DNA from 3 places in the Exiguobacterium sp. U13-1 genome. Region 2 is predicted to be linked to each of the others. Evidence: riboswitches for the same ligand, from Rfam matches in the RefSeq annotation. Region 2 holds a riboswitch; each other region holds the start of a gene.
The links. Region 2 has a riboswitch for lysine ahead of ESP131_RS01845 (Na+/H+ antiporter NhaC family protein). Riboswitches for the same ligand answer to the same signal wherever they lie in the genome.
Positions count from the first base shown of each region.

Region 1: linked by a shared signal. The riboswitch ahead of ESP131_RS03450 (amino acid permease) and the one ahead of ESP131_RS01845 (Na+/H+ antiporter NhaC family protein) in region 2 are both predicted to bind lysine.
Region 3: linked by a shared signal. The riboswitch ahead of ESP131_RS04995 (aspartate kinase) and the one ahead of ESP131_RS01845 (Na+/H+ antiporter NhaC family protein) in region 2 are both predicted to bind lysine.

Region 1 covers NZ_CP015731.1:637,193-643,085, reverse strand. The annotation lists gene ESP131_RS03455 (solute:sodium symporter family transporter) at 1-710, opposite strand, end outside; gene ESP131_RS03450 (amino acid permease) at 863-2,344, opposite strand; lysine riboswitch at 2,476-2,664, opposite strand; gene ESP131_RS03445 (MarR family winged helix-turn-helix transcriptional regulator) at 2,830-3,285, shown strand; gene ESP131_RS03440 (diguanylate cyclase) at 3,423-4,514, shown strand; gene ESP131_RS03435 (TetR/AcrR family transcriptional regulator) at 4,558-5,163, opposite strand; gene ESP131_RS03430 (HlyD family secretion protein) at 5,356-5,893, shown strand, end outside.
Region 2 covers NZ_CP015731.1:347,609-353,501, reverse strand. The annotation lists gene htpG (molecular chaperone HtpG) at 1-207, shown strand, start outside; gene ESP131_RS01845 (Na+/H+ antiporter NhaC family protein) at 273-1,856, opposite strand; lysine riboswitch at 1,968-2,146, opposite strand; gene ESP131_RS01840 (uracil-DNA glycosylase family protein) at 2,239-2,976, opposite strand; gene ESP131_RS01835 (heme oxygenase) at 3,101-3,421, opposite strand; gene ESP131_RS01830 (methyltransferase) at 3,511-4,170, shown strand; gene ESP131_RS01825 (ABC transporter ATP-binding protein) at 4,180-5,064, shown strand; gene ESP131_RS01820 (ABC transporter permease subunit) at 5,061-5,867, shown strand.
Region 3 covers NZ_CP015731.1:973,646-979,538, forward strand. The annotation lists gene ESP131_RS04980 (GNAT family N-acetyltransferase) at 1-48, shown strand, start outside; gene ESP131_RS04985 (argininosuccinate synthase) at 167-1,372, shown strand; gene argH (argininosuccinate lyase) at 1,369-2,739, shown strand; lysine riboswitch at 2,810-2,987, shown strand; gene ESP131_RS04995 (aspartate kinase) at 3,100-4,299, shown strand; gene ESP131_RS05000 (aspartate-semialdehyde dehydrogenase) at 4,313-5,305, shown strand; gene dapA (4-hydroxy-tetrahydrodipicolinate synthase) at 5,323-5,893, shown strand, end outside.

The sequences.
Region 1 (5,893 bases), 290 kb from region 2:
GCGTTCAGCTTCTCCGGTTGCACAGTCGCAATCGTCTTCATTCCTTGAAGCAAATTCCCGTCACCCAGCGCGATAAAGCCAAGCACCGGAACTAGGAATCCAACGAAGACAAGCCCAATCCCGTTCAAGGTATCGGAGACAGCCACCGCACGTAGTCCTCCAAAAATTGCATAAATCGCTCCGATGATTCCAACGACCCAGACGACTAACCAAAGGGATTGCGTATAACTGAGACCAAATAATTCCGGAACATCGAACAGCTGCAAGACAGCAATTCCACCCGAATAAAGCATCGAAGGAATCGTGACACACATATATCCAAGTAAAAAGAGTAAGACTGTCATCCGGCGAACCGTCTCATCATACCGGTGACTTAAGTATTCCGGTAATGTCGAGATACCTAGCCCGAGAAATTTCGGGAGCAGATAGATGGCCATGATGATTGCAGCAAATCCCGCCGTAACTTCCCATGCCATACTCGACATATTCCCCATGAAGGATTGTCCATTGAGTCCAATCAACTGTTCTGCCGACAAATTCGTCAGTAGTAATGATCCGGCAATGAAAACGCCACTTAGACCTCGCCCCGCTAAGAAGTATTCATCGACGCCTTGTGTTTTCCCACGCGTCAATCGATAGGATATGTAGGCAACGAGCAACATGAAAAACGCTGCAGAACCTAATGTGAAAAATAATTCAGATGTAGTCATGCGTCTCCCCCCTATTCTTCATTCATGTTTTCTATTCTTGTAATATGTATTCATTGATTCCTTTTTTATACTTTTCCAAAACTATATTTTAGAAAACGTTTTCATTTAAAGAAATAAAAAAACCACCTTCATTATAGAAGGTGGTTCACACATTACGATTGACGCGGATGTTCTGGGAAGTCCATCTCGTCATAACGAACGATCGACGTCCGGTTTTTGAATTTATGTCCTAACCAGAAGGCAAGGAACAATGGAATACCGACGTACGTCGCAGCAATCCCAACCCAATCGATTTGATCAGCGAGGAATGCGGCATAGTTTTGACCAACGATGACAAGGAAACAAAGACCGAATGCGAACAGCGGACCGAACGGGAACGCTGGTGCAACATATGGTAAGTCTTTCAACGAGTGACCTTGTGCAACGAATCCTTTACGGAAGCGATAGTGACTGATCGCAATCCCGAGCCATGCGATGAATCCTGTCATCCCGGAAGCATTGAGTAACCACAGGTAGACTTGTCCACCAAACATCGACGTCAAGAAACAGAGCGCACCGACTGCACCTGTTGCAAGCAAGGCGTGACGGGGTACACCGTTTTTCGAGACTTTCGCGAATAACTTCGGTGCATCGCCTTGGCGCGCAAGTGTATACAGCATCCGTGTCGAAGCATACATGCCTGAGTTTCCGGCAGATAGAACAGACGTCAAGATGACAGCGTTCATGAGTGCTGCTGAGAACGCAAGACCTGCTTTTTCAAAGACGAGCGTAAACGGACTAACCGCTACGTCCGTAATGTCATTCGAAACCAAGTTCGGACTCGTATACGGAATGAGCATTCCGATGACGAAAATCGCGAAGACGTAGAAAAGTAAGATACGCCAGAAAACTTGTTTGACTGCTTTAGGAACGTTCTTTTTCGGGTCTTCTGACTCACCCGCGGCAATCCCGACGAGCTCCGTTCCTTGGAAACTGAATCCAGCAACAAGAATGATTCCGATGACGGCAGGAATCCCACCGACGAACGGTGCATCGCCAAGAGCAAAGTTTTTAAAGCCAACCGGTGGCTCCGATGTAAAGACACCGAAAATCATCGCAACACCGACGACTAAGAAGACGATGACGGTAACGACTTTAATCATCGCGAACCAATACTCCGCTTCCCCGAATCCTTTAACGGAGAAGTAGTTCAAGCCAATCATGAGTAAGAGGAACAAGGCACTGAAATAAAATCCAGGAACATCCGGGAACCAATACGTCATGACGATTTGTGCTGCGACGAGCTCGACTGCGATCGTGACTGCCCAGTTGTACCAGTAGTTCCAGCCGAGTGCAAAGCCGAATGATGGATCGACGAATTTCGTTCCATATGTCGAGAAGGATCCAGCGACCGGCATGTACGCTGCCATTTCACCAAGACTTGTCATTAGGAAGTAGACCATCAGACCAACGATTGCATACGATAGGAGCGCACCACCTGGTCCTGCTGCTGCGACGGAAGCACCGGACGCAATGAAGAGTCCTGTTCCGATCGCTCCACCGATGGCGATCATTGACATATGACGGGCTTGTAATCCACGTTTTAATCCTTCTGCTGTCGAATCTGTTGTTTGTTTCACATCTAGATTGTTCATTTCGTTCGCTTCTCTCTTTAATAAATTTTTGAGAGGACACTTTTTGAATGAAAAAACAAAAAGCGCCCTCATCTTCCAGATGGAAGATGAGAACGCAACATAATAAAATGGATGCGCCTCATTCTACCGTCGTGAAAGATAGCTCTCCACAAGTAGGTGATACCCGACTTGTGACAGTATTAGACCTATTTGATCTAATCCCAATCGATCATCTTCAAAGCGATGATTGATTTCGGCAATTCTTCCTTTCAGGTCACCTCATCTGTCGCTTGACGACATCCGTAACCGTACTCTTAAGAACTGCAACCTCCATCCCACTGGTTGAGTGAGAACTGAATTAAGTTAGTTATTACTACGCCATATTACACAAAACGCCACGAAATTGTCAATTGCCTTTTTCGAATCTGGGGTAGTCGATGGTAAAAATCCGATATGTTTAGTACACTAAATGGTAGAAGTCCACTGAGAGAAAGGATGCTGCTTGCATGCCACAGGAACGTGATTTGCTAACTTATCGACTCGAGGAACAAATGCGTGTCATTCTTCGTACCCTGCGACGTGAACTTAACCGGCTATTTGAAGGAACGGCGACCCGGAGTGAGTTTTTCATCTTACGAAGCCTTTCAGAAAATGGTCCTCAGCGCCCGACGCTTCTTGCGGAACAATTTGAGCTCGCGACGAGTCAAGTCACTGCTTTGACGGATAAGCTGTATAAACAAGGATATGTCACCCGAACACGTTCGACGGAAGATCGTCGTTCAATCGTCCTCGCTTTGACGGAGGACGGTGAACGTGCATTTCGGGATCTCGAAATCGTCCGGAAAAACTATTTACAAGATCGCTTCGGCACATTGACAGAAGAAGAGCTTGAAACGATGGTTCATGTTTTTAATAAAATTTTACAGACGATGGATGAGGATACACTTACTTCGTCTTCTTAAAAACGGTAGATTTTCTACCGTTTTTTCTATTTTATCTAAAGATTTCCCTCTGTCTAACCGTTATCTACTTGAGTATACTGGAAGTATATATATGGAAATCTGTTAGCTGGGGGAGTTGGGAGGATTTGTTGTCCATCATGAATCAATTCATCATTAACTTTTGTCTACTGTTTACAACGATTACTCTCTTGTTCTTACCGTTTCGAAATCAACCGCGTATTTCATTGAACTCCAAATGGAGCATTCGACTTATACTCGGAGCGATCTGTGGTCTGATTGCGGTTTTATTGATGTTCAATGGGATCCAAATCGATGTCGCCCGTGTTGATTTACGTATCGTTCCCGTCGCGATCGCCATGCTGTTCGGTGGTTTTCCAAGCGCCATCGTTGCGGGTGCGATGATCATTGGGACACGTTACTTTTTAACACCAGTTGATCAAATGGAAGGTTTTTATTTATCTACGCTGATCATCGTCTTGTTCATCACGACAATCGGAATCATTCGTCGATTCGTCCATGTCTCGATGCGTCATTTTCAGCTTATGGTGTTGGTCGGTATTCTCTATTCGTTACCCGCCATCTACATCCTGACGCACAGCTGGTCGACATTCTTTAAAATCTCGATTGCGTACGTCTTCTTTAATTTATTAGCTGGCTTTGTCGCTTTTCGATTGCTAACGGAATTACGCCGTCACTTCGAAAACATCCAGTATCAGCAGAAACTCGCCATGACGGATGCATTGACAGGGCTCGCCAATCGTCGTCGTCTTGATGACTCCCTTTCGCTTGTCGGTTCGACCGACCAAGGCTATTCGCTTGTACTCATCGATATCGATTTCTTCAAGCATGTCAATGATACATATGGTCATGATGCGGGCGATGATGTGTTACGCCAACTCGGCATGACTCTTGCTTCCTTGACGCGTCCAGACGACCTCGTCGGACGGTACGGTGGTGAAGAATTTTTAATCATCTTACCAAGTACTTCGGCGAAAGAAGCGCAAAAAATCGCAGAACTAGCTCGGCTGACGGTCGCACGTAACCTGTTCCCGACAGCAGATGTACCTGATCTACAAATCACGATTTCGCTTGGAATCGCGCATTCTAGTGGTTCTCATACGTCACTTGAAGCATTACAACAGGCAGATAAAGCGTTGTATTACTCAAAAGAAAGCGGACGGAATCGGAGTACGATCTACACGAAAGAACTTGCATTCCGACAAGCTTAACCTGACTGGACACTTCCGTAGGGAAGTGTCTTTTTTTACGTCTTCATTCCGGCTCTTTAGGAAAACCGATGCTTTCTACTGTTCCAAAGACGATCATCCGACTTAATTGTTCTGCCATATACTCTGATGAATACGGTCGACCGTTTCGTAACCAAGAAATCAACAATCCCAACTGTCCACCAATGACATAGTTTAATAATAAGTCCCGATCGACGAACGTAGCTTCTTCTGTGATTTGCGGTCGAAACATTAGTCGGTAATTCTCTTTCAACGTATCGAGAAAGCGCGAGATGAACGTTTTGATCGGTCCTTGAACAAGCATCGTCTGATAGAATAATTCATTTTCTTCGATATGAATGAACAACCGAGCAAAATAGCGACTCACCTGCTCGACTGTCGGAAAGGCAGTTCCTGTACCGGTGATCCGAATCGCTTGTTCAAGTGCCTTCATTTGCTCCTCAACGATTTGGTCAAGCAAATCATACTTATCCGTATAGTGTGCGTAGAAGGTCGAACGGTTCACACCGGCTCCATCCGTCAACATTTTGACCGTAATACTTGAGAAGCTGTGCGTCTTCAGTAAACGAAATAATACCATTGTAATACGGTCACGTGACCGTTTTGGTCGAGGATCACGGCTCTCATTCATCCATATTTCACTCCTTTTTCATCATCTTTTCATTAATGAATCCGTTATCATCTATTTTTCCGACATTTTGTCGGAAATTGTCGGTTGTTTGTTACCTAACTATCCATATAATTAACTATATTAATTACTCCTCCCCCCAGAGGAGTACTTTTTTTGAATCGATTGTACACAAGAAAGGATGCAAACACACCCATGAGTATGAAAAAACTATTAATCATCAATATCGTGACACTCATCGTTTTGATTGGTGGTGGTGTTGTCGGATACTACTATTACGATCAAGCAACGAGCTATGTCAAAACAGACAATGCAAAAATCGATGGCAAAATGATAACGATTGCGAGTCCAAGCGCCGGTAAATTAACAGACTGGTCGGCAAAAACAGGCGAATCGCTCGACAGCGGTGCAACACTTGGTCACATCATGACTGCACAAGCTGGACAAAAACCGACAGATCTTTCTGTTTCGATGCCTGCGAAAGCAACAATCGTTCAGTCGATGGCGACAAAGAATGGCTTCGTCGCAGCAGGTACACCACTTGCTTACGGATTTGACTTAAACGACCTTTGGGTCACAGCGAACATCGAAGAAACAGAAATCGATGAAATCAAAGTCGGACAAACAGTAGATGTCTATGTCGACAGCTACCCGGACACGACACTTTCTGGTGAAGTCGAGCAAATCGGGATGACGACGGCTTCTACGTTCTCAATGATGCCTTCTTCAAACG
Region 2 (5,893 bases):
AATAACGAAGGGGTAGAAGCGGTCAAGATTCTTGAATTGAATCCGTCACACGCGGTATTCCACTCTCTTGAAACGGCGTATCAAAACGATCGTTCGAAATTCGAGCGCTATACCAAACTGATGTACCAACAAGCATTGCTTGTCGAAGGGCTTCCACTCGAGGATCCAGTAGCGTTTGCGAATGATGTGTGTTTACTGATGGTGTGAAACGAATAGATATAAAAAAGGCATTGGATGCGCGCATCCAATGCCTTTTTTCGTAAAATGCTACATTAATCCGTCTGTAAATCCGAAGCGGTTTCTCCTTTTTTTGAGAGAACGTTCAAGACGACGATGAAGAGTACGAATGTGACAAGAGCTCCGATGAAACCGTAGACCGAAGACTCCGTGAAACCGATGACTAAATAACCGACTGCTGCAGTGACGGCACCGACTAGCGCATACGGTAACTGTGTCGTAACGTGGTCGATATGATGTGATCCAGCCCCTGTCGAACTGAGGATCGTCGTATCGGAAATCGGTGAACAATGGTCACCGAAGACAGATCCAGCAAGAACGGCAGCAAGCGTCGGTAACAAGAGTGAGGCATCGACAGCCATGACGAGATCCGCACCGATTGGCAACATGATCCCGAATGTGCCCCAACTTGTTCCTGTCGAGAATGCCATCAAGCCGGCAATCAAGAATAACAAGAATGGCAAGTACGAAGCAGAAATCGAGTTGCTGACGAAGCTTGCAAGATAGTCACCGGTTTTCATGTCACCGATGACAGCGATGATCGTCCAAGCGAATAACAGAATCACGACTGCTGGCCACATCGAACGCATACCAGCAACGATGCTTACCCGGTAATCGCGACCCGGAATTTTCCGTCCGATCAGCATCAGGAAAGCGACGATTAAACTAATGACGACACCTGCGACGAGTGAACGTGTGACGTCTGTCGATTCAAATGCTCCAATTAAAGTAAACGGGCGATTGTCGGCAGCAAGTGCCTGAGCACCTGTTCCGAGCAACGCACTGATCGTAGCGATGACGAGAACGACGATCGGAACGACGAGATCCCGTACTTTTCCATTCGTATGTTCGTTGACCTCTTTTGCCATCCCCATCGGTGTTCCTTTTGATGCATCAAAAAGTTCACCTTTCGCGGCACGACGTTCATGCTGTTTCATCGGTCCGACAGAGACGCCAGAGTAAGCGATGTAAAGTGTTAAAAGTAACGCGAAAATCGCATAGAAGTTCATTGGAACGATCATCATGAAGGCACTAAACGCTGAGTAATCCGTAATCGAGTGCGTCGTTAAGATACCGGCGATGATGGAGATGATGAATGCGCCCCAACTCGAAAGCGGACTGATGACACAAACAGGCGCAGCTGTTGAGTCGATCAAATAGGCAAGTTTCGCTCGTGAGACACCACGACGATCCGTTAACGGACGACTAACGTTTCCGACAGCAAGACTATTGAAGTAATCATCGATGAAAATCAAGATACCGAGTCCGAAGGCGACTAAGCGTGCACCACGCGCCGTTTTGACGTGCGTAGAAGCCCATTCACCGAAGGCACGAGCGCCACCTGATGTCTGAATGAGCGTGGAAAGGACGCCGAGCAATAACAAGAAGACAAGTAATAAGACGTTCCACTCGTTCAAGGCACCGTCCGCCCAAAACAGGCTGAAGATGTTCTTGCCGAGATAGGTTATCGTATCGATCGGATTAAAACGGTGGAGTAACAGGGCACCGACGAGAATGCCGACACCTAACGAAAGAACGACCTTTCGTGTAAAGATGGCTAATAAGATAGCTAGTAAAGCAGGTACAAGGGCAATGATGGAATCTGAATAGTTGACCATGAAAAATATCCTCCTCTTTAATAAATGGCTTAAAGATGAGACCCCGCGGCACAAAAAAAGCAAGGGCACCGGCAACAAAGCCGACACCCTCGCTGGATGCGTCTTTCTTAGCCGAATTGGAGCGCTCCATACAAGTACTATGTATGGCAATCGATCGGGTGTTTCCCGAATCGACCAACGACGATATGTTAGACACATACTGTCATTTCGGCGATGTCACCTTTCCTGTAGTCGTCTTCGTTGTCATCCTCGGACCAAGTACTGATTGAAATCGCGCCTCTACCTCATCGATAGAATAGTCATATTCTGTTCTTATGGACACTTTATCATGTAATTCAGAAACGATTCAACCATATATTCTGATAATTTAAGATAAAGTTATTTATTCAGCAAAATGTTGAATGAGCTGTTTCATCAAATAGGCTTGGTTTTCTTCGAATTGTTTTTTTCGATGACCATTCGCACCAGAGGGATGAGGGAATCCCGAAAGAAGCTGATGCTGTTCGATTCGTCCGTCATGAATCAACCCACGGACTTGTGTCTCGACGACACGACCGAGCGGAATCAATAGCGCCGGTTCGCGTAGCTGATTGATTTCAGCGACGAAGTGTTCTTCTGCATAATGTTTTAGCAAAGGACTACGGCTGATTTTCGGTTGATGACCCGAGTAATTCTTTTCGCGATAAAAGACGGGTTGCTTTAACAGCGACGTCGGTTGCAATAATTTTTGATGTTGATGAAATAAGCTAGCTGTCGTCTCAATTCCGAGCAATGCTGGAAGTTCGAGTGTATCAAGCATCTGAACGAGGTTACGTCGCATCGTTCCGGCAAAGCTTGCTGTATATTTGACGAGGCGTGCCGTCTCTTCTAATGAAACACCATGATGGAGGGCATCCGTCGCTTCTTCGAAAGCGATTCGCATCTGTTCAAAACCTGGTGTGATCCCGATGATGACGACTTTTGCTTCAGTATTGACATATTCGCCAATCGGAGAGTAATAGACGGTCAGCTCGTTCTCCTGTTGCAATAAAAAATCGTCCGTCCATAATTCATCACGTCGTAACGTACGATCGTCAGGTAAGCTACGAATGGCTTGTTCAAATATAGTTAATGAATTCATGAAGGACCCTCTCTCTCTGTAATGGCACTATGATAACAAATAATACCATTTGTGACAATTCGACCCTTTCACTATTTGTATATAGGTATCTAAAAAAGGACTCGAGACGAGTCCTTTTCGTGCATCATGCGCGTTCTTTGACCGAAGCGACTTCATATGTCAGAATCTCGCTGCCGAGCATTGGCGATTCTCCTGCCTCACTACTCGCAGGTCGACTATGTGACGCTTTGAAATCGTCACTTTCCCGCCACGCTTGAAAACTCTTCATGTCTTCCCAGTACATGTTGACGTTCATTTCATCGTGTTCTTCGATATTTTGCGTCAATAAGACCTCGACGCGGATGAATCCGTCCATCGTATCGAGTCCACTTGGACGCGTAAAACGAGGAGCGAGAGCTGCAGCCATCCCTTTTTTGACTTTAATCCGGTTCGTAACGACGATCATCATAAAATCCCCTTTCAAAAAACGAGTAACGTACTTCTTCAGTATAGTACGATGAGGGTAAGAATGCCGGAAAGAAGGAACAAAAGACGATGAATGAACAGGAATACGATCAACGATTACGAATCGAGACCATTGAGATGCAACATCTATATGGTGTGTTTAGTCACTATAATCGATATGAACCGACACCTTATGCGGCACTAGACGAATTATGCGAAACCTATCCGTTTCAAAAACAGGACACTGTCATTGATTTCGGGTGTGGGAAAGGGCGTTTGAACTTTTACTTACACGACCGATTCGATTGTTCCGTCATCGGAATCGAGATGAATGGACAATTTTACGAAGATGCGCTTCGGAACATGGCGAATTACGAAAGTAGACGAAAGCGACGTTCGGGAAGTTTACGATTTGAACAGGCGTATGCTGAGCAGTACGTCATTCCGGACGAGGCGAATAAGTTTTATTTCTTCAATCCATTCTCTTCCCAAATTTTCATGAAAGTGATTGATCAGATTTTAAGTTCGGTCGAGCGTTCCTCGCGTTCGGTAGATCTCATCTTGTATTACCCGACCGATGAATACCGGGAATATTTAGAGCGACATACCGTATTCGAGCAAGTCGATGAGATTCGATTACGAGACCTCTACGAAAAAAATCATGACGAGCGGTTCGTCATCTATCGCTTTGATCCGAACAAACTGCTTCAAAACGGGTATGAATACAGTGATGAGAAAAATAGGGGATGAGGAGGTCGGATGATGATCCGTTTGGAGCATGTCACGAAAGAGTTTGCACCGGGGCGTGGGATATTCGATGTCAGTTTTACAGTTGATCCGGGTACGATATTCGGTTTCATCGGACCAAACGGATCTGGAAAATCAACGACACTCCGACATTTGATGGGATTACTGGCTGCGGACGATGGAAAGGCGACGATCGGTGGTTTTGATTGCTGGAAGCAAAGTAAAGAAGTGAAGCAATTGGTCGGTTATTTGCCGGGAGAAATTAGTTTGCCTGGAGACATGACAGGAGCAGACATGCTCGATTTGATGCAACGACTGCATGGTAGTGACCTGGCACGGCGACAACTGTTGTTGAAACGCTTTCCCTTTGAGACGAAGACAAAAATCCGTAAGATGTCAAAAGGGATGAAACAAAAACTGGCACTTGTCGGTTGCTTTATGAAGGACGCACCCGTCTATCTCCTTGATGAGCCGACCAGTGGACTGGATCCTTTGATGCAGGAGTGTTTTTTAGAGTGGATCGAACAGGAGAAGCATGCTGGAAAAGCGATTCTGATGAGTTCACACCACTTTCCGGAGATGGAAAAATCGTGCGATCGAGCGGCTTTAATCAAAGCAGGGCGCATCATCGTCGAATCGGATATTCATGAGTTGGTTCGATCGAGTCGAAAGACATACACGATCGTCTTCCGAACGGAGGTGGAGGCGGCACAGTTCGCGATGCAAGTCGGTGTTGAATCGAAGCGGCTGGAAGTCAGTTTTCAAACGGACGAGACACTGAGCTTAAATCAGGCGATCGCTTATTTGACCCAGTATGATGTACGGCTGATTCGTCCGTCAGCAGATGATTTAGAACAGGTCTTCTTGCATTATTATGGAGAGGAGGAATCGTCGTGATAGTGCTGATCCGCTCTTTATTCAAGCAGGTCAGAAAGCCCGTGCTTGCTTACGCGATTGGAACGAGTCTCTACTTATTGATGCTTGCGTTGCTTTATCCATCGATGATGAAGACCGGTTTGCTAGAAGCGAAGCTAGAAGCGTTACCTCCGGAGGTCTTAAAAGCATTTCAATACGATAAGGTGACAGGATTCGATAATGTACTGGATCTGCTCGGTGGGAACTATTATGGACTGATTTTTCAAGTCATTGCGAGTCTATTCCTGCTCTCATTAGCAGCGCGCCTCGTTGCGCGACCGATCGACAACGGAGAGCTGATCGTCTATCTCGCAGCCCCGATCACACGGAATGCGTATACGTTTGCTGTCGCGATCGTCATGGGTATCGCAAGTATGGTTCTCGTAGGACTGAATGGACTTGTCTTGATGGTGGCTGACTGGTGGATGACAGATATTTCAATCAATGACGTCATCTTATGGCGGATTCAACTCAATGCGCTATTGTTACTCTTGGCGATCGGTGCCTTTACGTTATTCGTTGCGACGTTATTTGATGAAGAACGTCGTGCTTTTTCGCTTGCTGGTAGTGTACTGGTTCTATCGATCGTCTTGACGATTCTGTCGGAACTAAGTGACAAGACTGAGTGGCTCCGTTATCTATCCGTCTTCTCCTTATTCAACACGACGCAACTATTAGAAGGAACCGATCATTTTCTTCTTCACTCCATTCTTTTACTCATCCTCTGTCTCGTGTTCTTGACCGGGGCATTTGTTCAATTCGGGCGTCGGAGTCTGTCGATTTGATCGAAAGTGGCGCAAAAACTTTACAG
Region 3 (5,893 bases), 630 kb from region 2:
TTCGACGATGCAGGCATCCCACACCGGACGATGGAGAAGAAAATGTAATCAAATTTGAAAGAAATCCTACAAAAAGGGTTTCTTTTTTTTGTTTTCTATGTATATATATAATTCATAATGAATTTTTATACAGACAGATGAATTTAAAACCAGGAGGGAATTATACATGTCGAAACAAAAATTAATCTTAGCGTACTCTGGGGGACTCGATACATCGGTAGCCATCAAATGGTTGAGCAAGGACTACGACGTCATTGCATTATGTATGGACGTCGGTGAAGGAAAAGATTTAAGCGTCATCAAGGAAAAGGCACTTCTCGTCGGTGCAATCGAATCAATCGTTCTCGATGTCAAAGAAGAATTCGCCCAAGAGTTCGTCTTACCAGCCCTTCAATATGGTGCACATTACGAAAATGCCTATCCGTTGATTTCAGCGCTTTCGCGTCCGTTGATCGCAGAAAAGCTCGTCGAAGTCGCGCATGAATATGGTGCAACGGCTGTCGCACACGGCTGTACCGGAAAAGGAAACGACCAAGTCCGGTTCGAAGTTTCGGTCGCAGCACTTGATCCATCACTTGAAGTCATCGCACCAGTTCGGGAGTGGAAGTGGTCACGGGAAGAAGAGATCGCCTATGCGAAAGAAAACAATGTGCCGATCCCGATCAACCTCGACAGCCCTTACTCGATCGATATGAACCTTTGGGGACGGAGTAATGAGTGTGGCGTCCTAGAAAACCCGTGGACAGAACCACCGCAAGACGCTTACGCGTTGACGGTAGCACCTGAAGACGCTCCAGATCAGGCGGAAGAAGTCATCATCGGCTTTGAAGCAGGCGTTCCGGTTTCCATTAACGGCACGACGTATCCACTCGCAAAACTGATCACGGAACTGAATATCATCGCTGGAGCGCACGGCGTCGGACGGATTGACCACGTCGAGAACCGTCTCGTCGGAATCAAATCACGGGAAGTGTACGAGTGCCCTGGCGCGACTGTTCTATTGAAAGCACACGCCGCACTTGAGACGATCACATTGACGAAAGACGTCGCTCATTTTAAACCGTTACTCAGCAAACAATATGCAGAAACAATCTATAACGGTCTCTTCCACGCACCATTGACGAAAGGTCTGAAAGCTTTCTTGATGGCGACGCAACAGGACGTCACAGGAGAAGTTCGCGTCAAACTGTTCAAAGGAAACGCAACCGTGACAGGTCGTCAGTCTGCTGTCTCGCTCTACGATGAAAAGCTTGCGACGTATACGAAAGAAGATGCGTTTGATCATGAAGCAGCAAAAGGATTCATCAAATTACACGGTCTTGCTGTTTCGACGCATGCAAGTGTTCATCGTCAGGCGGGTGTGACGAAATGACCAAACTCTGGGGTGGACGTTTTACGGAAAGTGCTTCCGCTCAAGCGGAAGCCTTCGGAGCATCGATCACGTTCGATCAAAAGTTAGCAAGTGTCGATTTGAAAGGAAGTCTTGCGCACGCGCAGATGTTATTTGAACAAGGAATCCTCGCTCAAGACGAGTGGACACAAATCGAGCAAGGACTAAAGCAACTAGAAGCGACAGTAGCGGATCATGTGTATACGCTAGCGGATGAAGACATTCATATGAACCTTGAGCGGTTGTTGACGGAACAGATTGGTCCAGTCGCAGGGAAACTGCACACGGCACGGAGTCGAAACGACCAGGTCGCAACCGACTTGCATCTATGGATGGAGCAACATGTCGAAGCGTTGACGACGGCATTACGTGAGCTCCAATCGGTCATCACGGAACAAGCCGAGCAACATATCGAGACGGTCATGCCGGGCTATACACATTTGCAACGGGCGCAACCGATCTCGCTTGCGCATCACTTGCTTGCGTACTTCTGGATGTTTGAACGGGACGTTGAACGGTTGACGGACAACCAAAAACGAATCCGGAAATCACCGCTCGGGGCAGGCGCGCTCGCCGGTACGACATTCCCGATTGATCGTTTCCGTTCTGCCGAGTTGCTCGGATTTGAATCGATCTATCCGAACAGCCTCGACGCCGTCTCCGACCGGGACTTTGTCATCGAATACCTCGGGATCGCCTCGACCGTCATGATGCATCTATCACGTTTTTGTGAAGAAATCATCATCTGGGCGTCGCAAGAATTTGGCTTCATCGAGTTGTCCGATGCCTTCTCGACAGGATCGAGCATGATGCCACAAAAGAAAAATCCTGATTTCGCGGAATTGATTCGTGGGAAAACAGGACGTGTCTACGGCAATCTAATGGGCTTCTTAACGACGATGAAAGCATTACCGCTCGCTTACAATAAAGACATGCAAGAGGATAAAGAAGGGGTCTTCGATACAGCGGATACCGTCCTCCAGTCCGTTCAAATCTTCACCGGAATGATTGAATCCGCGACGTTTAAGACCGAAGCGCTCAAGAAGGCGACAATGCAAGACTTCTCGAACGCAACGGAACTCGCCGACTACCTCGTGACGAAAGGCATACCATTCCGAGAAGCACATGAAATCGTTGGGAAGGCTGTCCTTTACTGTGTACAGAATGGCTGTTTCTTGAAAGATTTGAACCTTGAGACGTATCAAACATTCCATCCTGATATCACAGAAGAAGTCTATCCGCTCCTCGATCCGGTTCAAGCAGTGGCACGCCGGACAAGTTACGGCGGTACAGGGTTTGCTGCCGTTTCAGAGCAACTCGAACTTGCGAAACAGCATCTTGCGAATTGACGAATTTTGAAAAAAATCAGTCAAATGACTGGATTTAACAAAAGATGTCTGCTATAACTGTAACTAACAACCGACAGATAGAGGCGCGGATGACATGAGTAGCATCATTCTTGAAGGCAAGCATGCCGAATGATGTGAAAGGGGAAGTCCGCCGAAGTGAACGAGAAGATGCTTACTCTTGTTTGCTGGTACAACGGTTAAGATCCGTTGTACTGCCGAAACCGATGTTTCGGAGCGCTATCTTACGTAAAAGAACGAATGACTTCGTCTTCGTTTGTCCGATCGTGATAACGACGGGCCGTAGGAACGCTCCTACCGGCCCGTCGTTTTTTTCTGTATCGGGACAAAGGAGATAGGATTGTGACAACTGTACTTAAATTTGGTGGAAGCTCGGTTGCGACTGTCGAACAGATTCAGTCTATTGCGAATTATTTGAAGAGTCGCGCAGCCGAAGGTGAAAAACTCGTCGTCGTCGTTTCGGCGATGGGCAAGATGACAGATTCTTTGATCGCTCAGGCGCAAGCCATCACGGATCGCCCCGAGCGGCGAGAACTCGATCGGCTGCTTGCCATCGGAGAAGAACAGACGATTTCATTACTCAGCATCGCCCTCAACTCACTCGGCGTCAAAGCGTTATCGCAAACTGGCGCACAAGCAGGGATCAGCACGATGGGTGTGCATACGAAAAGTAAGATCAAACAGATCGATGGAGATCTGTTACGACAAAAACTCGAAACGTACGATGTCGTCATCGTCGCCGGATTCCAAGGTGTCAACGAACTCGGTGATGTCACGACGCTTGGACGGGGTGGGTCGGATACAACGGCAGTTGCCCTTGCGGCAGTCCTTGATAAACGGTGCGAAATCTATACCGATGTCGACGGTGTCTATACAGCTGATCCGCGAATCCATGCCGCCGCTCAACCGATTCCACATATCTCGTATGATGAGATGATGGAAATGAGCGCCCTCGGGTCGAAGGTCATGGAAATGCGAAGTGTCGAACTAGGAAAAAAATACGGCGTACACATCTTCGTCGGGAAAACACTTGAATCGAAAAGGGGAACATGGATCATGGGAGCGACGGAAACAATGGAACAAAAAGCGGTGACGAGTGTTAGTGTGACGAAGAACGTCTTGACGGTATCAATCAAACACGTACCGCAAACGAATGCAGCAGTAGCCGATATCTTCGAACTGTTATCCAATCGCCACGTCAACATCGACATGATCAGTCAAACGACGTTCGACAGTGACATTTTCTTATCGTTCTCATGTCCACTCGATGAGGAAGAGTTCCTCGATGAAGCATTGAAAGACATCATGGATCGCTTCACGACAGTCAAGGTCGATCGCCATAATCAACATGCGAAATTATCTGTCGTCGGAATCGGGATGCGGGATGCAACAGGTGTCGCTTCGAAATTGTTCGCAATCTTCCGAGCAGAGAACATTCCGTTCTATCAAGTTACGACTTCAGAAATCAGCATCTCATACACGATTGCACAAGCAGATATTGAACGGACGGTTGCAGCGATTGCAAACGCGTTCGAGTTATAAGGAGGAAAACAGGATGTATCATGTAGCAGTCATTGGAGCAACCGGCGCCGTCGGTCAAAAAATGTTACAAGTACTAGCCGAACTGGACTTCCCGGTCAGCCGCCTGTCCGCTTACGCTTCTGCTCGTTCAGCAGGGAACACGGTACAGTTCAAGGGAGAAGCCATCACGATCCAAGCGCTGACACCAAATATCACGGAAGACGGGATCGATGTCGCGTTGTTCGCAGCGGGCGGAACGATCAGTGAACAATATGCCCCGTTACTAGCTGAAAACGGAACACTCGTCGTTGATAATTCAAGTGCTTTCCGGATGCAGGAGACGATTCCGCTTGTCGTGCCAGAAGTCAATCCACAAGCGATTCAAGCGACGGACCGCTTGATCGCAAATCCGAACTGTTCGACGATTCAATCCGTCGTCGCCTTAGCACCGCTCCAGTCACTGGGATTCGAGCGTGTCAACTATACGACGTATCAGGCCGTATCCGGTTCTGGTCAAAAAGGAATCGAGGATCTGGCACGTGGAGCACGGGGAGAAGAGCCCGTCAATTATCCGCATCCGATTCACGATAACATCTTGCCACATATCGATGTGTTCCTTGAGAACGGCTATACGAAAGAAGAGCAGAAGATGATTGACGAAACACGGAAAATCTTCAATCTTCCAGCACTACCAGTCAGTGCGACATGTGTGCGTGTTCCAGTCACGAATTCTCACTCGGTTGCGATCAACGTCACGTTTACGCAGCCGACGACGGTTGCAGCGATCCGTGAAGCACTTGAAGGCGCACCGGGCGTCGTCCTCATCGATGATGTCGCGAATACGCGTTATCCGATGCCACTCGATGCAAGTGGTACGGACGACGTCTACGTCGGTCGGATTCGACAAGATGATAGTCTCGCGAACACGTTCCATCTCTGGTGTGTAGCCGACAACATTCGAAAAGGTGCCGCCTCGAATGCCGTACAAGTCGCACGCCAAGCAATCGAACAGTCGATTCATTCATAAAAAAGGAGGAGTTCTTCATGTTCAAAGGAGCAGGTACAGCGCTCGTCACACCATTTAATGAAGCAGGCGAGTTGGATCTACACGTATTCGAACGCTTGATCGAGCAACAACTCGCAGCAGGAATTCAGGCGCTTGTCGTCGGAGGAACGACAGGAGAAGGATCGACACTGACGAACACGGAATTCGAACAACTACTGGCGACTGCCGTTCAAATCACGGCAGGACGAGTACCAGTCATTGCCGGAACGGGTTCGAACAACACGGCAGCAACAATCGAGAAGACGTTACTCGCAGAGCGCCTCGGTGCGGACGCAGCGATGCTCGTCACACCGTACTACAATAAAACATCGCAAGCGGGTCTCGTCGCACATTTCACGGCGGTCGCTGATGCAACCGAATTACCAATCATGCTGTACAACGTTCCGTCGCGGACAGGAGTTGCGATCGCAGTCGAAACAGCAGTGACGTTAGCACGTCATCCACGAATCCAAGCGTTTAAGGAGGCGAGTGGAGACGTCAGCTTCATGGGTGAACTGATGGCGGCGATTCCGGAAGATTTCGCGGTCTTCTGTGGAAATGATGATCAAA